3 regions of the Microbulbifer sp. CAU 1566 genome follow, and region 2 is predicted to be linked to each of the others. Evidence: predicted binding sites of a transcription regulator. Region 2 holds the regulator's gene; each other region holds the start of a gene.

The links. The regulator LexA, encoded in region 2, represses DNA repair genes until DNA is damaged. The targets are predictions, from matches to a motif close to ACTGTNTNTANANACAGT.
Region 1: M0G74_RS00495 (PA0069 family radical SAM protein) is a predicted target of LexA. The motif match lies at 5,521-5,538, and genes of this name have one in related genera.
Region 3: M0G74_RS05230 (DNA polymerase II) is a predicted target of LexA. The motif match lies at 4,607-4,624, and genes of this name have one in related genera.

What each region holds. Positions count from the first base shown of each region.
Region 1 is NZ_JALNMG010000001.1:113,251-121,412, reverse strand. It holds gene M0G74_RS00530 (MJ1255/VC2487 family glycosyltransferase) at 1-767, opposite strand, end outside; gene M0G74_RS00525 (phosphatase PAP2 family protein) at 822-1,349, opposite strand; gene M0G74_RS00520 (saccharopine dehydrogenase NADP-binding domain-containing protein) at 1,456-2,523, opposite strand; gene M0G74_RS00515 (DUF1653 domain-containing protein) at 2,599-2,820, opposite strand; gene M0G74_RS00510 (DUF3301 domain-containing protein) at 2,832-3,152, opposite strand; gene M0G74_RS00505 (TSUP family transporter) at 3,310-4,083, opposite strand; gene M0G74_RS00500 (GIY-YIG nuclease family protein) at 4,117-4,407, opposite strand; gene M0G74_RS00495 (PA0069 family radical SAM protein) at 4,422-5,510, opposite strand; gene M0G74_RS00490 (FMN-binding glutamate synthase family protein) at 5,651-7,195, shown strand; gene M0G74_RS00485 (sodium:proton antiporter) at 7,217-8,162, shown strand, end outside.
Region 2 is NZ_JALNMG010000003.1:36,026-44,187, forward strand. It holds gene M0G74_RS08565 (DUF6763 family protein) at 387-719, shown strand; gene M0G74_RS08570 (TIGR00730 family Rossman fold protein) at 739-1,380, opposite strand; gene lexA (transcriptional repressor LexA) at 1,562-2,170, shown strand; gene M0G74_RS08580 (hypothetical protein) at 2,334-2,591, opposite strand; gene M0G74_RS08585 (DUF6586 family protein) at 2,672-3,190, opposite strand; gene topA (type I DNA topoisomerase) at 3,206-5,965, opposite strand; gene M0G74_RS08595 (hypothetical protein) at 6,322-6,846, opposite strand; gene M0G74_RS08600 (universal stress protein) at 7,116-7,559, shown strand; gene M0G74_RS08605 (ATP-binding cassette domain-containing protein) at 7,699-8,162, opposite strand, start outside.
Region 3 is NZ_JALNMG010000002.1:11,500-19,661, forward strand. It holds gene M0G74_RS05225 (cadherin-like domain-containing protein) at 381-4,367, shown strand; gene M0G74_RS05230 (DNA polymerase II) at 4,671-7,076, shown strand; gene M0G74_RS05235 (tRNA-dihydrouridine synthase) at 7,116-8,060, opposite strand; gene M0G74_RS05240 (hypothetical protein) at 8,078-8,162, shown strand, end outside.

The DNA.
Region 1 (8,162 bases), on a different contig from region 2:
GCAATCAGCTCGAAACCGCTATTACAGATGACGGCCTTGGCGCTGGCAACATCCGCGCGGAAACCGTCAACAGACGGAGCCTTCAGGGTGATGTTGTCCGCTTTGGGCTGGTCCGTGGGCAGGCCGTAGACGGTGAACTGGTGTGGCAGCTGGGCCAGTTGTCGCAGTAACGGGGCTGCGTGCTCGAACGGCAGGTAAACCAGTACATGACCGTCATTCGCCCCAGGCACTTCGTCTTGAGACGGATCACTGTGGGCCTGTGCTATAGGTGGCAGAATCGGATGGCCAAAGTGATACCAGTGCATTCCCAGGCTCACCTTTACCGGCGCGAACATTTTCATGATGGCGCGGGCGATCCAGCCAAAGGCTGGCGTGGGTATGGAAAAATTGAACGCGTACTGGTGGCCGAGTCCGAGACTGGGGCGCTTGCGCTTTTTGGCCGCCCAGGCGCTGACCGGCTCGAAGTCGCTGATGACCAGGTCGAAATCCTGTACCGGCAGCTCGCGGATGTCCTTCAGCAGGCGGCTGAGGTTCAGTTGTCTGGCTGTGGCAATCTGGTCGATTTTGCCTTCCTTGTGCACGAAGGTCAGGCCTTCGCGCCACCAGTAGTCCCCGAAGGCTTCCATCGCGAAAAGTTTTTCTGGCGGTCGGCCGGTAAACAGCCATTGAACTTCCAGCTCCGGAAATTGGGCGAAGGCCTCGGCCATGGCTCTGGCGCGGGAGATATGGCCGTTGCCGGTGCCCTGAACGCCGTACAGAATTTTCAAATTGCTTCTCCGGTTGATGAGCAGTATCTGACTGAAAGGAGGGATCACGTTGAGCTAGAGCAAGGCTCCACTGACTGCGAATCCCACACAGATGCCCAACAGTGCTCCGGCACAGACGTCGGTGGGATAGTGCACGCCGAGACCTACGCGGGATGTCCCAACGCCGGCAGCCCAGAAGTAGCCCAGGGCCCAAAGCGGGTTGAGACTCTGGCTCAGTATGGTGACAAACAGGAAAGCACCGGAGGTGTGGCCGGACGGTAAGCTGAAGCGGTCATTGGCCACCACAATGGAGCGCAGGCCGGGGATGGATTCCGGCGGGCGGTTGCGCTTGGTGGTGTTTTTGATGGTCCAGTAGAGGGATCGCTCGATCGCGAAAGCAGCACCGCAGAGATACAGGAACGGCAATGCGGCCGCGGTGTTGAGGATGGCAATCAACAGTGGCGATAGCAGGTAGAGCCAGCCGTCGGCAGAGCGGGACAGCAGCAGGTAGTTCCTGCGGGATGTCGGCCGTGTCGCCCGCTCTGCCATTCGCAGTACCAGAGAGACATCTACCGTTTTCAGAGTGATAGGTAAGCTTCGCATGCACTAAAAGTACGAAGCCTATGTTGCGCGGACTTGAACGAAATATGTCAGAACCGTGAAATCTGACGATTGGCGGACAGCCCGGTGTCTGTCCGCCAGCGCTGGATCAGTCGATCCCGATTTTGATGGCACCGGAACCGGGCAGTTTCTCCACAAGCTCGTGACCGCAGAGTTTTGACGGTGTGAAGTAGCCGCCATCGCCGTTGTATCCCAGCAGGTGCTCCATGACCGCCAGAGAACCGTGCACGGTCACATCGTAGCCGTTGGCGGTCACCACGCGGCCCACCCGGCGCTCGCCGCGGCGGTCGTTGCGCACTTCGCCCCACACCCAGGTCTGCTGTTCTGCGCGCTGGTTTTCGCTGGGACCACGGACTTTTTGGTCCACTTTGCCCTTGAGCCAGTTCTGCATCCAGTTCATACGCAGCAGCCAGCGGAATTTGTTCAGCTGCTGCATTTTTTTTGCCCGCCGCGGGCTCATGGGAATGTACACCTCGATATTGGGGATTTCGGTGGTGTAGTAAGCGGTGGCAATGTCACCCCAGGGAATGGCGACGGCGAATTTTTCGCCGCGGCCGAAATTGATCTTGCGGGTAATTTCGCCGTGGGGGGTGATTTCAATCTTGCCGTTGCGGCGCACGGCACTGCCCACGCCCAGGCTTTCAATCGAGGTCTTGGCGGTACCGGGGCTGAGGCCGGAATCGGAATCGAAACCCAGGGTGAGGTGGGTGGCGCTGGTCATGGTTTTATGCAGTGCGGCCGCCAGGCAATCGGTGGGAATCACATCGAAACCGGTGCCGGGGCAGAGCACGACACCTGCGGCCTTCGCCTCTGCGTCCATCCCGTGGGCCAGCTGGTAGACCGACATTTCGCCGGTAATGTCCTGATAGTGGGTGCCGCTGGCAATACAGGCGCGCATCATCGGCTCTGCAGTGGCAGAGAAGGGGCCGGCGCAGTGAATCACCACGGCAACGTCTTTGAGGGTCCGGACCAGGGCCTCTTCATCGTCCAGGCTGACGGCAATAGCCGGCAGTCCCAGCTCGTTGGCCAGCGGTTGCAGCTTGGCAGCACTGCGGCCAGAGAGAATGGGCTTCAGCCCCTTGGCGACTGCGTTGCGGGCAATCAGCTCACCGGTATAGCCATAGGCGCCGTAAATCAGGATCTGTTTATTGTTCACCGAGTGTCCTTATTGTTCTCGATCTTCTTATTCAATCGGGTAACTGTTGTTACAGGCGTTTGTTACTGGCGCTTGTTACAGGCGTTTTTCCAGAGCGAAGCGCGGAACCTGCTGCCCGTCTTTTTCCACGGTCTCCGCAAACATCGCCAGAGGGCGGGCCCAAACGCCAAACTCATCATACAGAGCCCGGTATATGGCCAGTTGTTCCCCGGTTTCACTGTGGGTGGCAATTTCCATCAAATGGTATTGCTTGCCGTTTTTATAGTGGCGATAAATGCCCTTGCTGATCGGATCCATGTGTATCCTCCTCAGGAGAGGTGGTAAGGGGAGAGTTGGATCTGGTTGACGCGTTGCCCGTGCAGCACAGCGATACCGCTGTAACGGCGCTCTCCGGTAGAGGTAAATTCGAATTCGTACTGGCGCAGCAGGCGCACCTGGCCGCTCTTGTCGCGCTTCAGGCGAGTGCGCTTTAGCATCACCGTATCATCCAGCAATTGCACGCCGGTTTCTTTACAGTGCGTCTTTACGATCCTGCGCACCCGGTCCTTGGCGGCCATACCGGCCCAGAAATACCAGGCTGCCAGTATCAGCAGGAAGATCCAGAAAAGGTCGCCCAGTGAGTAATACATAGGAGGTACGTTTTGCTATCTTTCGTGGGCGCAAGAATACCACCAGCGGAGGGACTATGCCCGGCACGATTCTCATCACCGGCTGTTTCCCCAAAAGTCTTGTGCCACGGGGGGCGAGATTCCCTGGTTGCGTGATTTTCAAGTAAGAAAGTAACGATCAGGGGAGAGGCAGCAGATCCAGGTGCTGGGCGATCTGGCCCAGTGACATCAGCATACACATGGTGATCACCAGCGGACGTATGATGCGGGTACCGCCTGCCAGCATGGTGTGGCTTCCGATAAACGCGCCCAGCATTTGTCCGGCCATCATGGCTCCGCCGATAACCCACACCACTTTGCCGCCAGTGGCAAACAGGGCCAGGGAGACCACGTTGGTGGTGAGGTTGAACAGTTTTGCCCGGATGGTTGCGGTGAGCAGGGTTTGCCCGCGAAAGGCAACCCCGGACGCGGCAAAAAAGGTCCCGGTACCGGGGCCAAAAGCGCCGTCATAAAAGCCCACCGCAGGCACGCACGTCAGTGCCCACTGTTTTTCACTCAGTTTTCCCTGGCGTTCGCTGTTGCCCAAATTGGGGGTGAGCCAAACATAGAGTGCGACGCACAACAACAGCACTGGAATCACCCAGTTGAGCCAGCTTGTGTCCACCCGCTGAATCAGCCAGGCGCCTACACCAGCGCCAATGCCTGCAGTAACCACCGGAAGAATCAGCGCGCGCTCGCGCAAGTGCCCCTTGGAATACAGCGTGGCCGTCGAGGTAAACGTACCGAGTATCGCCTGACTTTTGTTGGTCGCCAGTGCGGCAACCGGCGGTAGGCCGGCGAGCAGTAACGCGGGCACCGTCAGTAACCCGCCGCCACCGGCCAGGGTGTCCACCCAGCCCGCCAGCATGGCAACAGCAAACAGAATCAATAGCAGGGTAATGGTGATATCCATCGGGTACTTCTTGTGTGAGTCGGACTTGGGGTGTCAGGGGGCAGTGGTGGGTGTCTGGATGGGCAGGCTGAGCTTGCCGGCAATCAATGCCTCCTTGCGTGCCTTGGGCCACTTCTTGATCTGCATTTCCAGTTTTAATGCATCGGAATGGCTGTCGACGCCCTGTTGGAATTCCAGTGTCAGGGGGCCGCGACCGCGCAGCGCCTTGGCGGCTTTGGGGCTGCCACTGCTGTGCTCTTCAAAGCGCCGCTCTACATCTCGGGTAATACCCGTATACAGCGAGCCGCTGTTGGTGCGAATCAGATAAACAAACCAGCCAGACAAAACATAACCGCCGATTAAAAAAGACTTTGCTGGTCACCGGATTGTGGCGGCAGAAAAAAGCGACTGCAATCCAGGTCCAGCTTGCGTTCATTCAGTCCCAGTTTGCGACAGGTTACCCGAAACCGCTGCTGCAGTAACTGTGCAAAGACACCGGTGCCTCGTTGGCGCTGGCCGAATTCGGTCTGGTTATCCTTACCGCCGCGGCTCTGTTGCACCAGGCTCATCACGTGCTGTGCCCGCTGCGGGTAGTGTTCTGCTAGCCATTGGCGAAAGAGCGGTGCCACCTCAAACGGTAATCGCAGCAGTATGTAAGCGGCGTGAATCGCGCCCGCCTGCTGCGCCTGGGTAAGAATGGCTTCCAGTTCTGAATCGTTCAGTGCCGGAATCATGGGCGCGGCCATCACCGCGGTGGGTATACCGGCACTTGCCAGTGCTTCGATGGTGCGCAGCCGTGCTGCCGGCCCTGCGGTGCGCGGTTCCAGTTTGCGTTTTAATGCATTGTCCAGCGTGGTTACGCTGATCCCCACATGTACCAGGTTGTCTTGCGCCATTTCCGCCAGTATCGGCAGGTCACGCAGTATCAGCTGGCTCTTGGTGACTATGGTCACCGGGTGCTGGTAGCGCTGCAGTGTTTCCAGTAACTGGCGGGTGATCTGCTTTTCTTTTTCCAGGGGCTGGTAGGGATCAGTATTGGTGCCCATGGCAATGGGGCTGCACTGGTAACTTTTTTGGCGCAGTGTCTTTTCAAGCAGCTCCGCGGCATTGGGTTTGTAAAACAGCCGGGTTTCGAAATCGAGCCCTGGCGACAGGTCCATATAGGCATGGGCGGGGCGGGCGTAGCAGTAGACGCATCCGTGTTCGCAGCCCCGATAGGCGTTGATCGACTGGGTAAACGGAATATCCGGGGAGTTATTGGTGGTAATGATGGACTTGGCCTTCTCCTCGATCGCCACGGTGTCAATCCGTTGCTGCTGTTCCAGGGCCTGCTCCCAGCCGTCGCTCTCGCGGGTGCTGACCTGATCCACAAAGCGCCCCGCCAGGTTACTGATGGCGCCGCGCCCCTTGAGGGATTGGGTAGGGTTGTCAGGGGAGTCGTTGGCCACGGAATTTAGGGCTGTATGTTTGTCCAGTTGTTTGGGGAGTTTATGACTGGATCCTAGCCAGTGCAAGGAAACTGCGAAGCACATACAATGACTGCTTGGTTTTCGTCGGTTTTCGATGATTCTAGGGCAGGGAGCAGGGGATGGATCTTCATGCGGTCGCCGCGATCAAGGCATTCGCGGTCAATGTATTACAGGTGTTTGCGATGCTGTTCGCCTTCGGGCTGGTGTTGCTGGTGCTCTATGTGGTGTACCTGTATCTCTCGGATGTGAGTCAGACCAAGCAGGCCATCCGCCGCAACTTCCCTGTGCTGGGGCGTTTCCGCTATCAGTTTGAGCACCTCGGGGAGTTTTTCCGGCAGTACTTCTTTTCCCTGGACCGGGAAGAGATGCCCTTCAATCGCGCCCAGCGCAGCTGGGTATACCGCGCGGCAAAAAACGTGGATTCCACCCTGGCTTTCGGTTCCACAAGACCCCTCAATCAGCCAGGGGATATCGTGTTCCTGAACCATCCCTTTCCCACCCTGGCCAAGGACGCGGTACCACCGCGAGAGGTTACGGTGGGGGAAGGCGCCGCGCGCAGACCCTATACCACCCGCTCCATCTTCAATATTTCGGGCATGAGCTTCGGCGCCCTGTCGGTGCCAGCGGTGGAAGCGTTGTCGAGAGGCGCGGCCAAAGCGGGGATCTGGCTGAATACCGGCGAGGGTGGCTTGTCGCCCCACCACCTGGTGGGCGGTTGTGACGTCGTCTTCCAGATCGGTACCGCCAAATACGGTGTGCGGGACGCCGAAGGCAACCTGTCTGACGACAAATTGCGGGAAGTGGCGGCCCATGAACAGGTCAAAATGTTCGAGCTGAAACTCTCCCAGGGCGCCAAGCCGGGCAAGGGCGGCATATTACCGGGAATCAAGGTGACGCCGGAGATTGCCCGGGTGCGCGGTATTCCTGTGGGGATGGACTCCATCAGTCCCAATGGCCACCCGGAATTCAGGGATGTGGCCGGGCTGCTGGATATGATTGGTCATATTCGCGAGGTTACCGGTAAGCCTGTTGGTTTCAAGTGCGTGATTGGCAGCAGCGACTGGCTGCATGAATTGTGCGATTTGATCCGGCGGCGTGGCCCGGAGTCCGCACCGGACTTCATTACCATCGATAGCGCTGATGGTGGCAGCGGTGCCGCGCCCCAGAGTTTGATGGACTATATGGGGCTGCCGCTGAACCGCAGTCTGCCGCTGGTGGTTGATCTTATTGCCGAGTACGGGTTGCGCGAGCGCATCAAGATTATCTGCGCGGGCAAATTGCTGACGCCGTCCATGGTGGCCTGGGCGCTGGCGATGGGCGCCGACTTTATCAATTGCGGGCGCGGTTTCATGTTTTCCCTCGGCTGTATCCAGGCCATGCAGTGCAATAAAAATACCTGCCCAACGGGCGTTACTACCCACAACCCGGACCTGCAGCAGGGGCTGGATCCCATGGACAAGGCCGAGCGGGTTTACCATTACGCGCGCAACATGGTGTACGAAGTGGGCACCATCGCGCACTCCTGTGGTGTCCCCGAGCCACGCCAATTGCGCCGCGCTCATGTCGAAGTCATCAATGAGCGTGGTACACCGGTGCCATTGTCCGACCTGGTGCCGGAAGTAAAACCCAAATCCGTGATCGCCTCCGATCGCGATTCCCAATAATCGACCCTTCGGGAGTGAACCATGGAAGGCGTAACCACACTGGTCGGCCAGGGGTTGTATATGGCGGTTGCTGCGGTAGCGGGGCTATCGATTGCGCGCATTTTGAAACGGGACAATACCCTCGGTTGCCTGATTGCCGGGGTACTTGCGGGCATGCTGCTGCCGGTTTTCGACTACGACACCGGACTGCGTGCCGAAAACCTGCAGCAGCTGGTGTTCTTCGTAATCCTGCCGGTATTGATCTTTGACTCGGCATGGAAAATTGATCCCGACAAGCTGTTCCGCTGGTTGGGCCCAATCCTGCTGCTGGCCACCTTGGGCGCACTGATCTGTGCGTTGATTACCGCGATACTGGTTTACTACGGCATTTATCACCCCTCCGGTTTCCCCTGGCTGGCTGCACTGCTTACCGGCGCTATTCTTGCGGCTACCGATCCGGTCGCGATTGTTGCCCGGTTGCGAACAACCAATGCCAATGAAGAATTACTGACATTAGTCGAGGGCGAGAGCCTGTTTAACGATGCGGTGGCGATTGTGCTTTTCTCCCTGGTGTTGGGCATAGCCAGCCACAGTGCCATGGAGGGATCGGTGGCAACCGGAGAAGCCATCAGCGGCGCGGGTGGTTTTGCGCTTTATTTTGCAGTGGTTTTCTTTGGCGGGTTGGCGTTGGGTTCGCTTTGCGGGCTGGTGACGGCGATTGTGATTCTGTTTTTACGCTCTGCGGGTGCCGCGTTGATGGTGCTGGTACTGGCGGCGTTTGGCAGTTTCTATCTGGCAGAACATGTTGTCGGTGTATCCGGAATTATCGCGGTCGTGCTGTGCGCCATCGTGGCGAGGGCTTGCCTGCGTGAGCAGTACGAGACTTACCTGAGCCATGCTGAACCCACCTGGGAGTGGCTGAGTTTGCTATTTAATGCCCTGATCTTTGTGATCATGGGGCTGGTGATAACCTTCGAGATGTTTTCTC
Region 2 (8,162 bases):
TTAAAACGTTTGTTTAAGGGCCTGAGACTAGCATAGTCGGCACCAATTGGAACATCCGTCTCCCCTGCCCCAAAAGCGGTTTAGCCAGCCGCGCGCTTGTATCCACCGAAATTTGCCCTGGCGATCACAAAACATCCAGGGAATCCCGAAATCGCGACCTCCCGGATACCAAGCCGCCGGCACCGACACTAGATTGAATTTAAAGACTGAGGAAATTGCTCGAAACGGAACTTCGAAAGAGGCGCGGGATTTGCTGTAACAGCCGCTATTGATTCCTGAACCGGCCGCCGTGGTGGTGACGATGGCGATGGCGATGGGGACGGGATTTCATAGTAGCGCGGCAACAAAGGGCCCCTAACGATTGATAACGACAGGAGGGCCGCGCCATGGCCAGAATTGCTCCGGAAATTGGCAGCTGGTTCGAAAACTTCCAATCTGGTGAATTGTTTGAAGTGGTGGCAGTAGATCACCCCTCTCGCACCATTGAAGTTCAATACATCGACGGCGCACTGGATGAGATTGACTTTCTCAGCTGGCCGCGACTACCCGTGATTGGTGCAGCACCTCCGGAAGATGCCAACGCCGGATATGGAAGCCTCGCGCGCGAAATGCAGGATGATGAGGATGCCGGATTCAAAAGTCCCTTATTTTCGCCCGCACAAAGTGCCATCGACAAACTGGAAGGCGAGTCTTTTCCCGGGACCGATGAAAGTATTTAACTGAGGGGTAGAGATCCCATCAAATATCGCGCTCGCGAATATATTCCACGATGATCTCTGCCGCCTCCTCGACCGTGTCAACCAATTTGAACAGGTTCAAATCACCGGCATCGATGCATTCCCGGTCCAACACCGTTTCCATCAACCAGTCGATTAATCCCGCCCAGTAGCGCTTCCCTACCAGAACAATAGGAAAACGCCGGACTTTTTGCGTTTGTACCAGCGTCAGCGCCTCGAAAAGTTCATCTAGGGTTCCGTACCCACCGGGCATGGCGATAAAGCCAACGGCATGCTTCACGAACATGAACTTCCGCACAAAGAAATAGCGAAAGTGCAGGCTGATATCGAGATAGGGATTCGGCGTCTGCTCAAATGGCAATTCAATATTCAGGCCGATTGAGGCACCAGCCTGGGTAAATGCGCCGCGATTGCAGGCCTCCATAATCCCGGGGCCGCCGCCGGTAATAACCGGCACTCCTTCACTGGCAAGTAACTCGCCCAGGCGCACACCTTCCTGATATTCCACCGCATCTTCACGGAATCTTGCACTGCCGAAAACCGTCACCGCGCCCTTCAATGTAATCAGGCGCTCGATACCATCGACGAGTTCCGATTGAATTCGCAGCACGCGCCACGCTTCTGGCATTTTTGCGTCCAGCATATGCCTTCTCCTTATTGCCCGACTCCCCTTTTGGGGAACTGGATGCCCATACAACCTGAAAGCCGACAGGTACCCCAAGTCTAGCAGCTAGCCCACACAGTCCCCCGGAAGATTGCGTGCAAGAGAAATCTGTATATAATCCCAGCAACTGTATAAAAATACAGACAACAGGAAAGTGCGCATGACAAACCTTACCGCTCGCCAGGCTCAGGTACTGGAACTGATCAAAACGTATCTGGACGATACCGGATACCCACCCACCAGAGCTGAGATTGCCCAGGAGCTCGGTTTCCGCTCTCCGAATGCGGCAGAGGAACACCTCAAAGCACTGGCGCGTAAAGGCGCAATTGAAATGGTCGCCGGCGCCTCACGCGGTATCCGGATTCCAGACCACCAGAGCGGCTTGCCCATTGTTGGCCGGGTCGCGGCAGGTAATCCGGTACTGGCGGAAGAAAATATTGAAGAATATTGCGAGATCCCGGCGGAGTTTTTCCACCCACCGGCAGACTATCTGCTGCGGGTACACGGCATGAGCATGAAGAATGCCGGTATTTTTGATGGCGACCTGCTGGCCGTACAACGCACGGACAACATCCGCAATGGCCAGATAGTAGTGGCACGGATTGAGGATGAAGTGACCGTGAAGCGATTCAAGCGACGCGGCAACCAGGCAACCATCCAGCTGCTGCCGGAGAATGATGACTTTGATGTTATTCAGGTGGATATGCGTGACAAGAATTTCGCCATTGAAGGCCTGGCGGTTGGTGTGATTCGCCAGAATCCCTTTTAAGGCGCGCATTCACCATCTTCCAGACATAAAAAAACAGGGCCTCAAGCCCTGTTTTTTTATGCGTCTTTCACGGCGTTTGATACACGATTCGCCCCGTATCTTTCCGTTACAACCCGTTACAGCGGCCGAAATCACCGACACTGCGGGGTAGGTTTAAGCAAGTTCAGTGTACCGTGTGCTCGGTCACATCCACGTCTTCCTCGAAGGATTCCGGCTCTGCTTCCAGCTCATTCACATCCTGCACCGCCTCAATTCCCGCCTCCAGCATGGCGCGGGCAATGGCAATCTTGTGCTCACGCAAAAACTCGAGGCTCTCCGCTGAGAAATGAATACGCACCAGCGGGTCTCCCTTGTGACCAGCGCGTCGCAGCGCCACATCACCATTGGACAACTCGATGATTTCGTAGGTCTCAGAAGACATTCACTTCTCCAGTTACAGCATGATTTTCCGCCATTGTAACACAGGGGGAAGTGATTAATCTGCGGCGCCCACTGAAGGCGCTACCACTCTTCGCCTTGTACCCGCTGCCGCTGCACCAGCTCGGTAAGCCCCCGCAGCCAGCGATTGAGACACTCGGGGTCCACCGCAACCGGCATATCTTCCAGTTGCCGCACCGGAATCAGTGTCTGTACGCCCGCCCCTCCGTCAGGCCCCTGCCCGGCGCTAGTCGGAAGCTTCCAGAGCCCAATCCAAGCAACTGCCATCGGGTAGAACCAGCTATCCGGGTTTTCCGCCAGGCTCACCAGCTCGCCGACGTCCGCACTGAATTTGCCCCGGGCCGTCAGCAGGCTCTGTAGCGCCGCTGCGGATTCTGGCACCACACCAGTGCCCAGACCCAACTGGTGGGACTGCTCGCCGAGAAATGCACGATATGCCCGCCACAGTTGCAATAACGCCCCTTCCTGCAAAGCGGCTTGCAGGAGGGGGTTTTCGGTACTGCCCCGCTCATCCAGCGACTGGAGCAGAATCTGGCATTTGCGGAGGGCCGAGGCCACTGTGCCGGTATAGGGGTTGCTCAAGTACAGACCTACCCTTTAGGAACTTTCTTTAGGGGCTTTCTTGGCAGCCGCTTTTTTGGCAGGCGCCTTTTTAGCCGCAGCTTTCTTGGCCGGTGCCTTTTTCGCAGCCGCCTTTTTCGCGGGAGCTTTCTTTGCAGCAGCCTTCTTCGCTGGGGCTTCTACTTCCCATTTCCCGTTGTTGTAGAAGGCCTTCCAGCCCGTCGCTTTGCCCTCTTCCTCACTCTGAACATACTGTTCCTGGGTCTTGCGACTGAAACGGACCACCGTATCCCGCCCCTCGTTGTCTTCCGTGGGAGCAGAAAACAGGAAGCTGTACTTGGGATCTATCTCATCTTTGTGGGGCAGCAACTCCTTCACCAGAGGCGCACGTGTCTCCCGGTTTTTCGGGAACTGGCTTGCCGCCAGGAACAGGCCGGAAGCGCCATCCCGTAGGATGTAGGTGTCGTCGACTTTTTCGCAGGCGAGCTCTGGCATGGGCACCGGGTCCATTTTGGGGGGCGCCGGTTGTCCGCTTTTCAACAGTTTGCGGGTGTTTTTGCAGCTTTCATTGGTACAGCCAAAGTATTTGCCGAATCGGCCAGACTTCAGCTGCATATCACTGCCACATTTGTCGCACTCGATCAGCGGGCCATCATAGCCCTTGATCTTGAAGGTGCCCTTCTCCACCTCAAAACCATTGCAGTCCGGGTTGTTACCACAGATATGCAGTTTGCGGTGTTCATCCACCAGATAGCTGTCCATGGCGGTGCCGCACTTGCCGCAACGGCGCTTGTCGCGCAGCTGGCGAGTTTCTGCATCCTCGTCCTTGTCCGCATCCACCGCTTCTTCACCTGACACCAGGTTCATGGTGTTGGTACAGCGCTCTTTCGGCGGCAGCGCATAACCGGAACAGCCCAGGAAGACGCCGGTGGAGCCGGTGCGAATCTGCATATGGCGACCGCACTGGCTGCACTCGATATCCGTATCCGTCGGCGAGTTGCGGCGCATGCCGCCCTCTTTGTCCTGCGCCACTTCCAGTCGCTGGCTAAAGTCGGAATAGAACTCGTTAAGCAGGTCTTTCCAGCCTTTTTTGCCCTCTGCCACCGTATCCAGGGACTCTTCCAGGCTGGCAGTAAAACCGTAATCCATCAGGTTTTTGAAGCTTTCACTCAGGCGGTCGGTAACGATATCGCCCATTTTTTCCGCGTAGAAACGACGGTTTTCCAGCCGTACGTAGCCGCGATCCTGAATGGTGGAAATAATCGATGCGTAAGTGGACGGCCGGCCGATGCCGCGCTTTTCCAGCTCTTTAACCAACGCCGCTTCACTGAAACGCGCAGGCGGCTTGGTGAAGTGCTGCTTCGGATCCAGCTTTTTGAGGTTAAGCTTTTCACCCACTTTTATATCGGGCAGTACCAGATCTTCGTCTTTTTTGGACTGCGCCGGCGCCACTTTCAGGAAGCCGTCAAAGCGAATTACCCGGCCGCGGGTACGCAGCTCAAAGTCACCCGCCGTTACTACGACCGAGGTGGAAGTAAACTGGGCGGGCGTCATCTGACAGGCCACAAACTGCTGCCAGATCAAGGTGTACAGACGTTCAGCATCGCGCTCCATGCCGGACAGCATGTTCGGCTTTACCCGCACGTCGGATGGGCGAATCGCCTCGTGCGCTTCTTGGGCACCCTCTTTGCTGCTATAGCGATTGGGGTTTTCCGGCAAGTATTTATCGCCGTAGTTCTCACCAATAAATTCGCGCACGGAAGACACGGCTTCGGCACTCAAGTTGGTGGAGTCGGTACGCATATAGGTGATGTAGCCCGCTTCGTACAAGCGCTGGGCCATCATCATGGTTTTCTTCACGCTAAAGCCCAGGCGGTTACTGGCAGCCTGCTGTAGCGTTGAGGTAATAAATGGTGCACCGGGCTTGGAGCTGGTGGGCTTGTCATCCCGGGCGCTCACAGTGAAGTCGCTGGTCTGCAGCGCCTTCAGCGCGGCCATGGCCTGCTCTTCGTTAGTGGGCTTGAAGGCATCACCGGCCTGTTTTTTCACTTCCAGGCGCAGGGCGTCGGACTTGGCGGTTTGCGTGTCGGCAAACAGGGTCCAGTATTCTTCGGGAATAAACGCACGGATCTCACGCTCGCGCTCAACTACAAGACGCACCGCGACCGACTGCACGCGGCCAGCGGAAAGGCCGCGCGCGACCTTCTCCCACAACAGCGGGGAAACCATGTAACCCACGATACGATCGAGAAAACGCCGCGCCTGCTGCGCATTGACCCGATCAATATCCAGTGGGCCCGGGTCTTTAAAGGCTTCCTGAATCGCAGATTTGGTAATTTCGTTAAATACGACGCGACGATAGCGACTGTCATCACCACCAATTGATTCGCGCAAGTGCCAGGCAATGGCCTCCCCTTCGCGGTCCAAGTCCGTCGCGAGATAGATATGATCGGCATTGGCGGCGAGCTTGCGCAGCTCATCGACCACCTTTTCCTTGCCCGGCAGGATCTCGTAGTGGGCTTCCCAGTTGTGGTCCGGGTCGATACCCATGCGCTTGATCAGCTGCTCGCGGCTTTTCTTGCGCTTGTAGATCTCTTTGTCTTCCGGAGACAGCTTGCGGGTTTCCGCCGCTCTGCGAGCACGCTCTTTGGCATCCACCGGCTGTTTGCTGGAGGCGCCAGTAGGAAGATCCCGGATATGACCGATACTGGACTTCACGACAAAGTCCTTTCCGAGATACTTGTTGATCGTTTTCGCCTTCGCCGGCGACTCGACGATGACCAGTGATTTACCCATAAGCTTTTGATTTTTAATAAAAAATTTACTGCATTAGCACTTTCGGCAGCAGCCGGCTTTGGCAGTGCGCTGCGCGAATATATATGCTTCGCCCCCGGTGTGGTCAAGCAAGCGTCACAATTTGGTGACCAATTAGCCTGGGAAGTGAACCCCTGTGACCGGTAATTTGACCGTTGGTTCACCACATGCTGTGCACCAAAAGCAGCTACAAGAACTGCCTGCAGCCATCCCTTGACGCACCCCTCACTTCAACCTGCTCGCCCCCTCTAATAAAGAAGCACGAGCATCCGCTTGATCGCTAGAAACAGTAGACTACTTCTAGCTGGTAACCAGCGGACATTTCAGTCCCCCGACTTTCAGGAGGACTCGGAATCGCCACGCTGGGGCTGGCGAATCGCCTCTTCGATCACAGGCCGCAAGGACGCCAATGCCTCCTGGATTGCCTTGAATCCCGAATCGCCGCTGCGCTCCCGCCACTGCACGCCCAAGCCGCTGTCATTGGCGAATATCGCCGTTGCATCGGAAGGCAGCAGAGACACAAGCTCCTTCAGTGGCGACATTGCCGCCTCAGGAGGCTGCCGCCCCTTGCGCCAGTCCCAAAGCCCATCGAAATGCATTTCATGGGACATGCGCTGCAATTCCAGCCCCCACCCCGTCTGCAGGCGTCTCGGGTTGCGCCACTGGGAGAAATACACCGCGGCATTGCCTTGACCCTGCGATGCGGGCAAGGGTTGCATTTGCACCTTGAGGCCGGCACTTGCTGCACCCTGGCGCAGCTCTGCCAGTTTACGATCGCGGCTACTGGGTTTGAGCCACATAACCGGCCCGATCACCAGCGCAACGGCAAGTATGATAACGACGATAGGCACCCAACTGGCCATAACCTTTCCCTGTCGAATTGGTTGAATCTACGACTTTGCCGTTGCGTGGTTTCGGTAATTTGTTTCTGCGGTAAAAGCCCGGACCACGCAAAAAGGCACTGTTTTGCCCGATTGACGGCGACCGCCCATCGATGACAGGCGCGCATTTTTCCCTACTAGCCCGCGGTTGTGTCAAGTCCGTTTTTTTAAAGTAGACTCAAAGAGGCTTCGAGGCACAGCGCAATTAAAGCCGTGCCTCGCATGAAATTCACCCAAATTGCGGGAACACTATGGCAGGCTACAACAACATTCTGGTTGGACTGGACCTTTCTAAAGAATCCGCACAGGTACTGGATCGCGCTGCTCAGATTGCCGCCTGCAGCGGCGCGCAAATGAGCCTTGCGCATATCATCGAACCCCTGACGTTTGCCTATGGCGGCGATATTCCCATGGACCTCTCTGAAGTCCAGGAAGAGCTGCAAAACCAGGCAAAAGAGCAGTTGCGCAGGGCAGCAGCGGCACACCAGATCGCCACCGAGCGCCAGCATGTGGTGCTCGGGCAGCCGGCGACGGAGCTGCATCGGCTGGCGGAAGACACCGGGTGTGATCTGATCGTCATCGGCAGCCACGGCCGCCACGGGCTGGCACTACTGCTCGGCTCTACCGCCAATGGCGTACTGCACGGCGCCAGCTGCGATGTGCTTGCGGTGCGGGTGCACGCTCCCGAAGAGTGAGCAATTGCGTGACACTCTAATCGCCCAAATGAGCGTTTTGGCAGCAACGAAATACAACCTATTAAATCGAACTTAAAAAGGGGCGCTAATGCACCCCTTTTTTTCAACGAAAAACAGCGTGTTGGCCAGGTAGTTTCGACTACATACTGTCCAGCTCTGCCCAGCGCTCAAAGGCGACTTCCAGCGCCTGCTGCAACTCCGCCAGTTGCTGGAGTTTTGCCTGCACCAGGGCGTTTTCCTGCTGATAGAAATCTGGTGCAGCCATCGCTTCCTCCAGGGCCGCAATATCGTTTTCCAGTGTTTCTATCTGCCCCGGCAAGGCGTCCAGCTCCCGCTGCAACTTGTAACTGAGTTTTTTACTTTTGGGGGCTTTTACCGGCTCTGGCGCTGCACTCACGGATTCCTTTGCAGTGTCTTCCGCTTTGTCTTTCTTCCGCGACTTGAGCTGCTCTTCCGCGCTCAGGAAACGTCCACCTTGGCGCACGAAGTCCTGATAGCCACCCACGTACTCACGCACTACACCCTCGCCCTCAAAGGCCAGACAGCTCTCCACGACATTGTCCAGGAAGGCGCGGTCGTGGCTTACCAGCAGTACGGTACCGG
Region 3 (8,162 bases), on a different contig from region 2:
CAATATCATCGGATAATTCCAAATTAGTGCGATATCGGGGTTGGAACAGATCACTGGTGATCTGCAATTACTCGGAATCTGCTTTCAACGGATTAAATATTGAATTGATTTTCTAATTTAAATGGCACTAACGTGCAATTTGTGAGGCTGGCTTCGGTCAGCTTTTACGTTTCAAACGAAAAAACATCATTAATGGTGTTCCATGTCACCGATATTGGAGTTCTTGTAACTTGTTCCGCTCCTTTTAATAGGAGAGAATCGCGCCAAATAATAAACGCATGAAAAATAACATGCTCAAAGTAACTTGATCTGAAATATTAATTTGTTCGAAGTAACACAGCTCGATATGTATTTAACGAGCGGTGACAAGGAAAGGATACATGGCAACGAAAGGAAAGGCTTACCGCCTTCGGGGACTGAATATTCTAGGGTCTCTATTTATCGCAATTTCGCTTACTGCCTGTGGAGGCGGCTCTTCCGGTGGTAATTCCGGTGGGGGGAATTCCTCCGGAGGTAGTAGCAGTAGTAGCAGTAGTAGCAGTAGTAGCGGTGGTAGTAGTAGCAGTGGTAGTAGTAGTGGGGGAAGCAGCAGCTCGTCTGGAAGTGATTCGAACCAACCACCAGTCATCAATGGTTTTTCTATCACTCCGGAAATGGCGACCACTGAAACGACGCTGGTTACTGCATTGGATGCCAATGATCCAGATGGTACTCAGCTGGATGAGGAGTATGTATGGCTGGTCAACGGAGCAAGCATAGAAGGCGAAACGGGCGCGACACTTGATGCGCAGCACTTCGTCAAAGGAGATACAGTCTCGGTAGAGGTGACTGTGAGCGACGGCGCTAGCACCGCAGTGCAGCGTGCCAGTACCCTTATCTTGAACAGTGCTCCTCAGCCGACGGCAAAGGCCGAGAGCCTGGTGAAAACAGGAAGTGCGGTTACTTTGTACGGTAGTGCAAGTGACGCTGATGAAGATGAGGTTAGTTACGAGTGGAATCAAGTATCCGGTGATCCGGTAGAACTCAGCGATACGGCTACAGCGGAATCTGGTTTCATTGCACCTGATGAGGCCGGCGAATTGATATTTTCGCTAACGGCTACCGATGAAGAAGATCAATCCGAGCCCGTTACCGTTACTGTTAAGGTTGAAAACGCACCTAGGGTCGATGGTCTCAGCCTTTTACCCGAAATGGCTTATACCGATACGACACTTAGCGCCATTCTGGAAGCGAGCGACGCGGATGGAGACGGTTTAACCCTAAGCTACTCGTGGCGTGTGAATGGCGAGCTGCTCGACGAGCAATCTGCCGACACGCTAGACAGCAGTCACTACGTCAAGGGTGACACGGTGGAGGTTACGGCTACGGTCTTTGACGGTAATTGGGAAGCTACCGGCAGCGCTGAGATAACCATCGGCAATCGTAAGCCTGAAGTCTCAGCCTCTTCAGAGGGCAGTGTTCAAACCAACCGTGCTGTAACTCTGAAGGGAAGTGCAACCGACCTTGATGGAGATGCACTGACTTATAAGTGGGTACAAGTTTCTGGTGAGCCGGTCACCTTGAGCGATAGCACCGCTGCAGAACCCACTTTTAATAGCCCGTATGTATTTGGCAACCTGGTGTTTGCCCTGACCGCAAGTGATGGTGAGTCCACCTCCGAGCGAATGGAAGTTACTGTCGAGGTAGTGAACTCGCCTCCCGTTCTCAGCAGTGTCACTCTGACTGATTTGCCCGCCTACACAAACACGGACTTGCGTGCTGTTGTTGAAGCTTCGGACGTTGATGGACAGGCTCTTACCAATCACTATCAATGGTTTGTTAACGGTGAGGAAATTGAGTCATTAGACTCAGCGACTTTGCCGTCTACTCACTTTTCCAAAGACGATCAAGTAATGGTCACCGTAATCGTGAGTGATGGCGAGCTCATGGTGAGCAAGTCTGAGGATACGGTAATCCAAAACAGTCCGCTGGAAATTACTGTGCTCAATATGCCAGAGACTGCGGCGTATGGTGAGGCGGCCAATTTCCAGGTTCTGATCGAAGATGCGGACAATGATCCTTTTACCTGGAATTTTCTCGCCCGTCCTAATGGTATGGTTAGAGACGAGTCCGGTGCAGTTACTTGGACACCGACTGGCCCGATGTTTGATACTCAGATGGATGCGTACTGGGAGATTTCAGTCCAACAGGGTGAGGAACAGCACCCGGTTAGCGGAGCGATCACGATTGTAGATAGCGACCGCCAATGGCCTCTCTCTGGTGGAATAAGCACGCCAAACCCGAGAGTGACTGCCGACCTGGATGGTGATGGTACGCCGGAATCAATGATTAGTCATACACGAAACCGGCTCTACGCAACTGCATTTGATGGTACAGGCTATGGCATAACCTGGGCGTACCCCTTCGCCTTTACTGAAAAAAATCTTCGAATTACCAGTGCAGTCGCTGCGAATCTGGATGACGACTCCGCTGATGAAATACTGGTCGGCTTAGATGCGTACACAAGCCAAACGCAGAAAATGACCAACCTGTATATGTTCGATGGTGATCAAAAAGCGAGGCAGGTGGCGACCGTCGAAGGACACAAAGTAGTCGCCATTCGCACTGCGGACCTGGACAATGACGGGCAGTTAGAGATAGTGGTGTTGGTCGACATGCTTGGCTCTTACAATTCTAGTGAGCAGCGCTTAACCATACTCAAGGCATCAGATTTTTCTCTAGTATGGCAGTCTCCTTCGTTACCGCTTGGGGTTAACCTGGACACTGGCAATGTTGATGAAGACCCAACACTCGAGATTGCTACAGACAATGGCTATCTCTTCGGCCTCAACGGCGAAGGCTATGAGTTGGAGTGGCACTACACTCGCGGGTTCAATGAGCAGTCGTATGATCACGATATTGAAATTGCCGATGTTGATGGCGATGGAATTGGCGAAATTATCGGCGCCTTAAAAAATCCAGAAATCGGTAGCTCCCACTATCTCACCCTGTTTGATGCCGTTGCGCAGGGTGTAAAAGTGCAAAACCCGGTTTATACGACCAACATATTCGCCTTCGATACAGATGGCGATGGTAAATCAGAAATTTTAACCACTGAGAATGGTGTCGGAAGAGGTCAACTGTATTCGTTTGATGCCGAAGCGTCTCCGCAATTAGTTCCGCACTGGAACAGCTCGCGCTCTAGTGCATGGGGTGAAGGGATGGCTATTGTCAATCTCGATGATGATCCTGAGCTTGAGTTTTTCTTTAGAGACAGAGGGCATGCCAAGACTTACTCGGATATCTCCGGTGACGGTAATGTTGAGCTGGAATGGACCACGCCACAGCCGAATTACCTGACGAGCAAATTGTCGAACCTGCACACGGTAAACTTCAATGGTGAAGGCGTAAAGCTGGCGGCCATGGGCCAAGTGGATTTCGGTAGTGAAGCTTTTTATCTTGGGCTTATGAACCCCGGTAATGGAGAGATGACTTGGGAAGCCGGAATACCGAGACTCCACAGGTCTTCCGCGTTTTCTGGGGGTATTACCGATTTGGGGGACGACGGTACTAGCCAATTGCTTTATGCCGAGGACTCGGTACCGAGAATTTATGATTTCTTCTCGGAGTCCTTCGTCTGGACCGGCTCAGAACTGGACGGTAAGGTTGTAGCGGTTGCTCACGCAAAACTGGCATCTACTTCCAATACTGCAATGGTGTTGACGACTGAGCTGGGCTCCGTCTACGCCTTTGATAGTGAAACCTTTCAGCAACTTTGGCACCTGGAAAACGCCGGTGGTGTAGGCCTTGAAGTAGTTGATTTCGATGGCACCAATGCCACAGAGATTGTCAGCTACACACCGCAGAGTTTGAACTTGATCACTCCTGGGGAAGGTTCTGCTTCCATTACGCGGACTTTCTCACTGAATGATATTCCGGAAGCGAAGCGTAGTGAGTACTTTGGCCTCTATTTTGATCGGCTTAATATGGTCGGCGTTACCACTGGCGATGTGGATGGCGACAGTAATAATGAAATCGTGCTTGCCCTGACCAATGGTAGTGCAGGGGATACTTGGCTGCTGCTGCTGAACTCGGACTTTACACTGCGAAGCGTTGCGTCCTTCCCAGATATTGAAATCCTTTCTATGCAAATGCAGGATTACGGGGATTCTGCTAATAATATTATGTTGAACGTCCAGTTCGGTGGTGAATACTATGATCACTTCTTCATTGAGGCGGATCCGAGTAGCGGCAAGATCATCTCTGAGTCCCTGAAGTTAAGTGATACGTCCACGCCTGGCAGCATGAAACTGGTCGATACCAATGGTGACGGCGTCCGTGAGTTGTTTTGGACTACGGTACAAGGCGCCATCAACATAACTCGTTGATGTACAAGCTTAACCATTCCGACAAAGGGCCCTAGTGGCCCTTTGTCTTTTGAGGCGAAATCACCCAGTTCTCATTACCTGCAATACCGCGTTAAACCAGGAAGTGGTTGCGGCCTATCCTTAACACAGGACTTATTTACTGTATTTATTTTCCTTGCGTGAGTCGGATTGATGGGGGTATAGGCATAGCCTATGCTGGCTGTCAGAGCCCTGGCATCTAGCTATGGTGACTACTGGTGTCTGTGTATTTATCCAGTAGAATGGCGCCAATCTCTAACCGAAGCCTCAACGAAGTACTACCTCTTGCCTCAAGGATTCCTCCTAAGCCGCCACAGCTTTGACCAGCGCGGCAGCACCTGCATCCACTACTGGCTGGCCACGTCCGAGGGCCCGGTCAAGCTGGTCATCGAAGGTGAGCGCCCGGTCTTTATGGTGAAGGTGGCGGACCACGCCCAAGTGACCGAGGCGCTGGCCGGGGTTCCCTACGAATGGCAGCAGCTGGGCTTCCAGACCTTTGGTCGCGAGGAAGCGGCCATGCTGTATTTCCCCACCATCGACGCCCATCGCCGGGCCCAGACCCAGTTGCAAGCACGCGGCATCAAGGTGTTTGAAGCGGACTTTCGTCTTCACGACCGCTACCTGATGGAGCGCTTTGCCCGAGGAGGCCTCTACTTTGAAGGCGTGGCCCGGGCCAAAGAGGGTTATACGGAATACCGACAGGTGCGCCTCAAGGGCGCCGAGGTGCAGCCGGATTTCAAGGTGGTGTCTCTGGACGTGGAGTGCTCCGGCCAGGGTGAGCTGTATTCCGTCGGTCTCTACGGGCATGGCGTGGAGGAGGTGCTAATGGTGGGGTTAACGGAGGGCAAACCGGAGGCCGCCGACACCAGCATCCATTGGGTGGATGACGAACGGACTCTGCTGGAGGCGCTGGAGGCCAGGGTCCAGTCCCTGGACCCGGACATCATCATTGGCTGGTCCGTGGTGGACTTTGATTTCCGGCTGCTTCTGAAAAGGGCCGCCCGCTACGGCCTGCGCCTGAAGCTGGGGCGCGGTGGCACCGATGCCCGCTGGCGGGATGGCCGGGAAGGCAACCAGGGCTTCGTGACGCTGCCGGGCCGGGTGGTGCTGGACGGCATCGATGGGCTGAAGAACGCCACCTACAGCTTTGAAAGCTTCAGCCTGGAGTTTGTGTCACAGACCTTACTGGGCAGGGGCAAGGACACCGAAGACGTGGACAACCGCCTGGTGGCGATTGAACACGACTTTCGCCATAACAAACCCAAGCTGGCGGCCTACAACCTGGAAGACTGCCGCCTGGTCTGGGATATCTTCCAGCACACCCGCTTGCTGGATTACCTGCGCCTGCGGGCCCAGCTCACCGGTCTTGAACTCGACCGCAGCGGCGGTTCGGTGGCGGCGTTTACCAACCTCTACCTGCCCAGGCTGCACCGCAGCCGCTATGTTGCGCCCAACCTGCCGGCCGACGGCGGCCTGGCCAGCCCGGGCGGCTATGTGATGGATTCCCGACCGGGCCTGTACGACAACGTGCTGGTGCTGGATTTCAAGAGCCTGTATCCCAGCATTATCCGTACCTTCAAGATCGATCCGATGGGGTTGATTGAGGGACTGGCTGAAGAGGCGAAAGAGGGATCGGAAGAGGATACGACCGAGGGCCGGCCGGATGACAACAGCATCCCCGGTTTTCGCGGCGCGCGCTTTTCCCGCGACAAGCATTTCCTGCCGGACATCATTACCAATCTCTGGGCCCAGCGCGACATCGCCAAGCAAGAGCAGGATGCAGCGCGCTCCCAGGCCATCAAGATCATCATGAATTCCTTTTACGGGGTGCTCGGAAGTGGCGGCTGCCGTTTTTACGACACGCGCCTGGCCAGCTCCATCACCCTGCGCGGTCACGAGATCATGCAGCAGACGGCCCGCTGGATTGAAGAGCTGGGACATCAGGTTATCTACGGCGATACCGATTCCACCTTTGTCTGGCTGAGCGGCCAACCCAGCCCGGAAGAGGCCGATGCCATCGGCAAGAATCTGGCCAGCGAGATAAACACGCGCTGGCAGAACAAGCTCAAAGACGAGCTGGCGTTGGAGTGCGAACTGGAGCTGGAATTCGAAACCCACTACCAGCGCTTTTTGATGCCCACCATTCGTGGCTCGGAGGCCGGCTCCAAGAAACGCTATGCGGGCCTCGTGGTGAACGGCGATGAGGAAAAGCTGGTATTCAAGGGCCTGGAAACGGTGCGCAGCGACTGGACCGCCCTGGCCAAGCAGTTCCAGACCCAACTCTACGGGATGGTGTTCAAGAGTGAAGATCCATCCGACTATATCCGCGAGACGGTGGAGAAAACCCGGGCAGGGGAGATGGATGAGCAGCTGGTCTACCGCAAGCGGCTCCGGCGCAAGCTGGAGCAATACGTAAAAAACATACCGCCCCAGGTGCGCGCCGCGCGCCTGGCCGACGAAAACCGCCGCCAGCAGGGACTTTCACCCAAATATCAGAACAAGGGTTGGATTCACTACGTAATTACCCTCAATGGCCCGGAGCCGGTGGATTACCTCCAGTCGCCGATCGATTACCAGCACTACATCGACAAACAGCTCAAGCCGGTGGCCGATGCCATATTGCCCTTCATAGACCTGGATTTTGATAGTCTGGTGGATGGCCAGCTGGGCCTGTTCGGGGTGAGCGATTGAACATCCGCATGCCATGAAAATGCGCATCACTACAGCGCTTTAGTCTCGAAATTTTATTGCTCTTCCAACCATTCGACGCCGGTATTTCCGGGCAAGAATTGCATTGCGGATTTGTTGCCGGATCAGCGCCCACAAGTGAGAAACTTCGGGATCGGGACTGCGATTTACACTGTGCTTCTGGAGCTGATATTTGACCACGGCCATATAGGCCAGAGAAGCCAGTGGTTTGTTGGCCCAGTTGATCGGCAACAGTTCCGGTGCGCTGCTTTTCCCCTGCATCCAATCTCGAGGTAGATTCGGGTCTATGGCAAGGGCGGTACCAATACCCACCATGTCCATGCCACTATCAATTACCTGTTCCGCCACCGGTTTCCGGCGTATGCCCCCGGTAACCATGATGGGCATCCTGGCGACGGACTGAATATCACGGGCGAACTCCAGGAAATAGGCTTCACGGGAGAGGGTGCGATCATCCCGGGAGCGTCCATGCATGGCCGGTGCTTCGTAGCTTCCGCCCGACAGTTCAACCAGGTCGACCTGCAGTTCATTCAGCATCTCCACCACTTGCCGCGCGTCATCAGTGATGAATCCGCCGCGCTGGAAATCCGCGGAGTTGATCTTTACCGCAACGGCAAACCTGGGGGATACCGCGGCGCGAACGCCTCTGACAATATCCAGCAGTAGGCGGGCTCGGTTTTTCAGAGAGCCGCCCCACATATCCGTTCTTTTATTCGTGAGCGGCGAAAGATACTGACTCAGCAGATAGCCGTGTGCCGCATGAATTTGTACCCCGGTAAACCCAGCCTGCTCCGCAAGCTGTGCCGTCCGGATAAATCGCTCGGTCACGTCATCAATCACTTCCGGGGTCATTACCTCCTGTGGTTGTGCGTGAACCCTAACCTTTAAGCCAGATTCAATGTCAAGTTCGCCTGGATGCTTGACCTTAAACGTGGATTCAATCTTAAGGTTCCCCGACCAGACAATTGAAGAGTATGCCGAGTATGAAAGTTAGAAATATGACACTGCTTGCCGCGGTATTCTTGGGTGCAATTACGGGAGCTGCCCATGCGCAAGACGTCGGCGAAA